DNA from 2 places in the Pseudomonas sp. NPDC078416 genome. Region 1 is predicted to be linked to the other one. Evidence: riboswitches for the same ligand, from Rfam matches in the RefSeq annotation. Region 1 holds a riboswitch; the other holds the start of a gene.
What was found. A riboswitch is a leader RNA that binds a small molecule or an ion and turns the genes downstream of it on or off. The one in region 1 is predicted to bind cobalamin.
Positions count from the first base shown of each region.

Region 1 (3,399 bases):
GTCCAGCGCTTATCACGTGTTGGCACGCTGTGCACTCGCCAGCGCAAATGTCGCGTGGGGGCTTTTTCGGCGGGGGATGATCAGCGTCGCCGGCGAGCCGGTCAAACGGGTCGCCATTGCCAGTGCCGCACTTTCAGCCACGCCGTAGCAACCGGTGCGCTCGAAAGCGATCTCCGATCGATGGCTGAGCTGGGTCTCGTAACCTGCCAGTTCAGCCGCACTGAAAAACCCGATCGTCAGGCCCAGCCCATGACCCAGTTCCGTTAACCCCGCTTCATCCGACTTGCCGTCGATCGAGGCAAGGGCGGCAATGTCCTGCGGTTCAAGCCGACACTCCGGCAAACTGTCTTCGATCAATTGCCGAAGCTCCAGTGCCGAACAGCCGCGCTGGCAGCCGAGGCCGACCACCCACAGCTGTCGATCGCGCACATCATTCACAGGGCGGGGTTCAGACCGGGTCGCGTCGCGGGTGCATCACTGCGACGAAACAGCCAGGCGCTGATCCAGCCCAGGGCAATCCAGAACGCAGCATTGGTCAGCAGCGACGCGATCTTGAATTGCGCTTCGAGGGCTTCCGGGGCCAGTGCCGAATGCACCGCCGGCTGCGGCGCGCCGACAATGTGCGGCACCACCAGAATCACTGCACCCACTGCCTTCAGCAGCCAGTGTTGAGCAAACACTATCAGCGCCAGGCCCACAGCCGTGGAAGCGGCAGTGCCGACCCACCAGATCTGCCGCTGCGTCAGGTCCGCCGCGACGGTACCGGGCAGTTCGGGCGGCAGGCCGAGGGTCGGGGCCAGCACGAACACGGCATAACCGGCCAATCCCCAGAGCACGCCTTCTCTAGCGCTCATCGGCGTACGCAGGGTGTACAGCGCTGCCAGCATCAAAGCGAAACCGACTGCCACCACCAGATTGCCGCCCGCGGTCGACAGCACGCGCTGCCAGCCGTTTTCGGGCTCCCACGCCTCTTCGTCATGGACGTGACCGGCCATGGCGCCCTCGGCATGCTCGTGCATTTCGACGGCGGGTGCTTTCTCGTAGGTCTCTCCCTTCAAAATCAAAGGCGCGACCCAGAAGCTTTGCAACAGCGTCAACAACAGGGCAGCGAGCAGTCCGGTGAACCCGGCCGTTTGCGCGATTCGCTTGAACATGGCGGCAGGTCTCAATGGCAGGGGAAGGCGGAGCTGTGACGGGTGTCGTGTGCCGCGTTGTGCACCGCATCGATATGGGAGAAGCCGGCGAAGTAGACCAGAAACGCGCCGAGAAACATCGCGCTGACCGCGGCGACAAGGCGCTGGCTCAGGGTGGCGGTAACAACCGTCGTGATGGTGGTGCCGGACGTCTGGCGGGGTGTGCTGATGGACATGGCGCTTCCCTCTGAAGTGGATTCAGCGGACGGAAAGGCGCGAAGACACCGCAGGCGAAGGCCGGCAGCGATCAACAGCGCCCGCCCACCGCGGGTTGTTAGGTAACGTTATCGGGCCGGTCTCCGGGCTCGCGAGGGGCGCATGCAACAGCCGTTAAGCCGTCGTGCCTTCAAGAATCCCCTTCCCATGTCGTTGCCGACACAGTGGATCTGATTCTTCACTTGCTTACCGTTGCGGGGGCAGCACCGGACTGATACACACCCGAAGGTCTGCACGCACCGGTTTCCCGTTTCACCCTGTGAAGGGCACCCGTAACAAGGTGTGTAGGAGACCACGGGCTGTTTCACGCGTCAATCGACCCGTCAGTCCATGCATCAGTGGATGCGGCGATCGATGCGTAAATTGGCGTAGCAATCGTTGCAACAGCGCGATTGACCGACTTCCAGTCACTGCGTAGCCTTGCGCACTTGAGGTTCGCCGGCCGCCTGGATGAAGGCCACCGGCGCTAAGAAGGGAATGCGGTTTCAAGCCGCAGCTGCCCCCGCAACTGTAAACGGACAGCTTCATTGCACAGCCACTGCGCGAGCGGGAAGGCGCGATGAATGCCAGTCGCCTGACGATGCCTGTCAGCGACCGGCCGCCGTGAGCCAGGAGACCTGCCTCGAATCGGACCGCCTGCAAGCGGCCGAGGAATTCCACTACAACCGGGCGGGGTGATCCGGTGGCGAATCGAACCGCGCGCCTGCTTCCGCCGGCCCTGCGCTGTTTTCGTCCTCGTTGCCCTGCCGCATGCCTGAGGGCAACCGATGAAAACACTGGCCAAACTTCCCGTCACCATCGTCACCGGCTTTCTCGGCTCGGGTAAAACCACCTTGCTGCGGCACATGCTCGACAACGCCGAAGGCCGACGCATCGCCGTCATCGTCAACGAATTCGGCGAGCTGGGCATCGACGGCGACATCCTCAAGCAATGCACCATCGGCTGCACCGAAGAAGAAGCCGTCGGTCGTGTGTACGAACTGGCCAACGGCTGCCTGTGCTGCACCGTTCAGGAAGAGTTCTTCCCGGTGATGCAGGAACTGGTGGCCCGTCGCGGCGACCTCGATCACATCCTCATCGAGACCTCGGGCCTGGCCCTGCCGAAGCCGCTGGTGCAAGCCTTCCAGTGGCCGGAAATCCGCAACGCCTGCACCGTTGACGCCGTGATCACCGTGGTCGACAGCCCGGCCGTGCTCGCCGGCACCTTCGCCGCGTTCCCGGATCAGGTCGACGCCCAGCGCAAACTCGACCCGAACCTGGACCACGAATCGCCGCTGCACGAGCTGTTCGCCGACCAACTGGCGAGTGCCGATCTGGTCGTGCTGAACAAGGCCGACATGCTCGACGCTGACGCGCTCGCCGCCGTGCGCGCGGAAGTCTCGGAAGAACTGCCGCCGGCAGTAAAAATCGTCGAAGCGAACAGGGGCCAGCTGCCGATCAGCGTATTGCTGGGCCTGGGCGCGGAATCCGAGCTGCACATCGATGGCCGCAAGACCCACCACGACCACCACGAAGGCGACGACGCTGACGATCATGACCATGACGCCTTCGACTCGATTTCCATCACACTGCCCCAGGCTGATGAATCGCTGTTGCTCGATGCCCTGACCCAGGCCGTCGTCCAGCACGGCATCCTTCGCGTCAAAGGCTTCGCCGCCATTCCCGGCAAACCCATGCGCCTGCTGGTGCAGGGCGTCGGCACGCGTTTCGACAAGCATTTCGACCGCGCCTGGAAGACAGACGAAGCCCGTGAAACCCATTTGGTGCTGATCGGCCAGGAACTGGACGCTGGCGTGCTCGAAGCGCAATTGCGCGCCGCGGTCTCATTGCGTGACGCGGTCTCTGGGATCAAAGGCTAACCATGCACCTGCTGCGTACACAGCCCGGCGGCTTCGTTCCCGACGACAGCATTGCTGACCTGGGCCAGACGCCCGCCGAGCTGGTGATCCTGTGCAGCGCCGACTCAAATCTGGCGCTGCTGGCCGAAACT
Region 1 is NZ_JBNNGV010000006.1:106,264-109,662, reverse strand. Features, by position in the region: gene ACQKEN_RS09175 (cobalamin biosynthesis protein) at 13-438, opposite strand; gene ACQKEN_RS09170 (CbtA family protein) at 435-1,154, opposite strand; gene ACQKEN_RS09165 (CbtB domain-containing protein) at 1,166-1,369, opposite strand; cobalamin riboswitch at 1,467-1,698, opposite strand; cobalamin riboswitch at 1,824-2,048, shown strand; gene cobW (cobalamin biosynthesis protein CobW) at 2,177-3,268, shown strand; gene cobN (cobaltochelatase subunit CobN) at 3,271-3,399, shown strand, end outside.

Region 2 (3,399 bases), on a different contig from region 1:
ATCGTCACCGACTACTCCGCCGATGCCACGCTGCGCTCGATTGAAGCAAGTATGAAGCGGCTGAACACTGATCGGCTGGACATCGTGTTTGTCCACGACGTCGCGCAGGACGCCCATGGCGATGCCTGGATCGAGCATTTCAACATCGCCCGCACCGGGGCATTCCGCGCCCTCACCCGTTTGCGCGAAGAAGGCGTGATCAAGGCCTGGGGCCTGGGCGTCAACCGCGTCGAGCCGTGCGAACTGACCCTGGACCTGGAGGAAGCGCAGCCCGACGGTTTCCTGCTCGCCGGTCGTTATTCGCTGCTCGACCATGACCAGCCGCTGCAACGGCTGTTCGACAAGGCTCGCCAGCACAATGCCGAGTTCGTCGTCGGCGGCCCTTACAGCTCCGGCGTGTTGGTGGGCGGCAAGCATTTCGAATACCAGGAAGCGTCCCAGGCGATGCTCGACAAGGTGGCGCACATTCAGGAGATCGCCCGGCAGTATCAGGTCGATATCAAGTCGGCGGCGCTGCAGTTCGTCCTCGCCAACCCGCTGGTGGCAGCCGTGATTCCAGGTGCCAGCCGGCCCTCGCGAATCATCGAAGACGTCACCGCGCTCAACGCCCAGATGCCGGATGGTTTCTGGCAGGCCATGCGCGATCAGGGCTTCATTGCCCTGCAGGCGCCCGTGCCAATGAAAGACTGATATCGTGGGCAACGACGCCGGGCCAGACGCCCGGCCTTGTTTTCTGCGCGAGATCTGTCCATGCGAATTCTGATCGTCAACGTCAACACCACCGAATCCATGACCGAGACCATCGCCGAGCAGGCCCGCAGTGTGGCCTCCCCCGGCACCGAAATCATCGGCCTGACCCCGCGCTTCGGCGCCGAGTCGGTGGAAGGCAATTTTGAAAGTTATCTGGCCGCCATCGCGGTAATGGATCGGGTCATGTCCTACGAAGGGCCTTATGACGCGGTGATTCAAGCCGGCTACGGCGAGCATGGCCGCGAAGGTTTGCAGGAACTGCTCGAGGTGCCGGTGGTGGACATCACCGAAGCGGCCGCCAGCCTGGCGATGCTGCTGGGGCATAAATACGCCGTGGTCACGACGCTGGACCGCACCGTGCCGCTGATCGAAGACCGCCTGAAGCTGGCCGGGGTGTACGAGCGCTGCGCGTCGGTGCGGGCCAGTGGCATGAGCGTGCTGGAGCTGGAGGAATTCCCGGAGCGAGCGGTCGAGGCGATCGTTGAGCAAGCCATCGAAGCGGTGAACCGGGACAAGGCCGAGGTGATCTGCCTGGGCTGTGGCGGCATGGCCGGGCTGGATCAACTCATCCGTGAACGCGCTGGCGTGCCCGTGGTGGATGGCGTGACCGCAGCGGTGGCACTGGCGGAATCGCTGGTGCGCCTGGGGTTGAAAACCTCGAAAGTGCGGACCTATGCCACGCCACGGCCGAAGAAGATTGTCGGCTGGCCGTTCAAGTTGTAGGTGTGAGCTTCAAGGGCACTACGCGAATGAATGGCTGAAGCCGCCCTGTAGGAGCCGGCTTGCTGGCGAACGCGGTGGGTCAGTTACGTTTCTGTCGCCTGACACCATGCATTCGCCAGCAAGCCGGCTTCTACGGATCGTGTACCGTGCCGGATCCGCTCGGGTACTCGAATCGATGATGTACCCGATGCCGCACGCGCAACATCCCTTCCCGCCGCTGCATTCGCCTCCACCCGCCGAATCGTTTAGTATCCCCGCCGCCGGTTTCCACTCGGAATTAATAGGGAATCCACAGGCGCGTGCCTTCGCGCTGAAACGGAACTGTCCCCGCAACTGTAGGCGCCGAGCCCTGCTTCCTGTTTGCCACTGGGTTAACCCCGGGAAGGCCGAAGCACGGCGATGACGCGCCAGTCAGGAGACCTGCCGGCCAGCATATTCATTCACCGGCGGGGTGTCCGGGGAAGGACTCCCGTTCGTGCGTCGTTCGCGCACGCTGTGCGCGCCTTTATCTTTGGGGCGCCTGTCGGGATGGACTTTCCAGCGCCTGCTTCGCCATGCATTCAGGCTTTCTGGAGATCGCTGTTCATGCCGCTGCGCCGCCTCGCTGCCCTGCTCGTCACCCTGACCTTGCCCACCGCCGCGCTCGCGGCGTCGACGGTTTACCCCTTGACCGTGGACAACTGCGGCGAAGCGCTGAGCTTCACCCACGCGCCTCAGAAAACCGTGACCATCGGCCAGGCCGCCACCGAGATGCTGTATGCGCTGGGCCTGGGGCCTAATGTGGTGGGCACGTCGCTGTGGTTCAACCCGGTTCTGCCCCAGTACCAAACCCTCAACGACGGCATCGAGCGCCTCGCCGACAATGCGCCAAGCTTCGAATCGGTGATCGGCAAACGCCCGGATTTCGTCCCGGTGCAGTTTGAGTGGATGGTCGGGCCACAGGGCGCGGTCGGCACCCGCGAGCAGTTCCGCGATCTGGGCATCCCTACCTACATTCTCCCGTCCGACTGCGAGGGCAAGAACAACCGGGTCGGCGCCGACGGCACGCGCCTCGAAGCCTTCCGCATCGACACCCTGTACAAAAGCTTGCGTCAGCTGGCGCAGATCTTCGACGTACAGGACCGTGGCGAGCAGTTGATCACGGATTACCAGAGCCGGCTTGCCCAGGCCGTGGCGCAGGCAAAAGCCCACGACAATCCGCCTGTCTCGGCGGTGTTCTGGTTTTCCAGCCCGGACATCAACGTCGACCCCTACGTCGCCGGACGCAAGGGCATTCCCAACTTCATGCTCGACACCCTCGGCATGCGTAACGTCATCGACTCCGATGAGGAGTGGCCGACCGTGGGCTGGGAAACCATCGCCAAGGCCAACCCGACCGTGCTGGTCATCGCGCGGATGGACCGTCGGCGCTTCCCGGCTGACGATCACGAGAAGAAGCTGGCCTTCCTCCGCTCTGACCCGGTCACCCGCAACATGGACGCCGTGAAGAACAATCGCATCGTGATCATGGACGCCAGCGCCATGGAATCCAGCGTGCGGCTGTTTGACGGCATCGAACAACTGGCCCAGGCCACCCACGCGCAATGACGTCAGTCAGCATGCCCCGGTCGAGCGTCGTCCGAATCTTCGGGCATGGCGCCTGGGCGATCGCGTTGCTCGCGTTGGCGGTGCTCGCGGGGGTAGCCATCGGCGAGACGTCGATCAGTCTGCCGGTGATCGTTCAGGTGCTGGCCAACAAGCTGTGGGCCGCAGGCTTTCCCCTCGACCCGATCGACGAGGGCATCGTCTGGAATTACCGCCTGACCCGGGCCATCGTGGCCGCCACCTGCGGCGCAGGGCTGGCGGTGTCGGGCGTGGTCCTGCAATCGCTGCTGCGCAACCCGCTGGCCGATCCGTACTTGCTGGGTATTTCCGCGGGCGCTTCGA
Region 2 is NZ_JBNNGV010000054.1:5,089-8,487, forward strand. Features, by position in the region: gene ACQKEN_RS24860 (aldo/keto reductase) at 1-690, shown strand, start outside; gene ACQKEN_RS24865 (aspartate/glutamate racemase family protein) at 751-1,473, shown strand; cobalamin riboswitch at 1,718-1,915, shown strand; gene ACQKEN_RS24870 (ABC transporter substrate-binding protein) at 2,059-3,060, shown strand; gene ACQKEN_RS24875 (FecCD family ABC transporter permease) at 3,072-3,399, shown strand, end outside.
Region 2: another riboswitch for cobalamin. It lies ahead of ACQKEN_RS24870 (ABC transporter substrate-binding protein); the one in region 1 lies ahead of ACQKEN_RS09165 (CbtB domain-containing protein).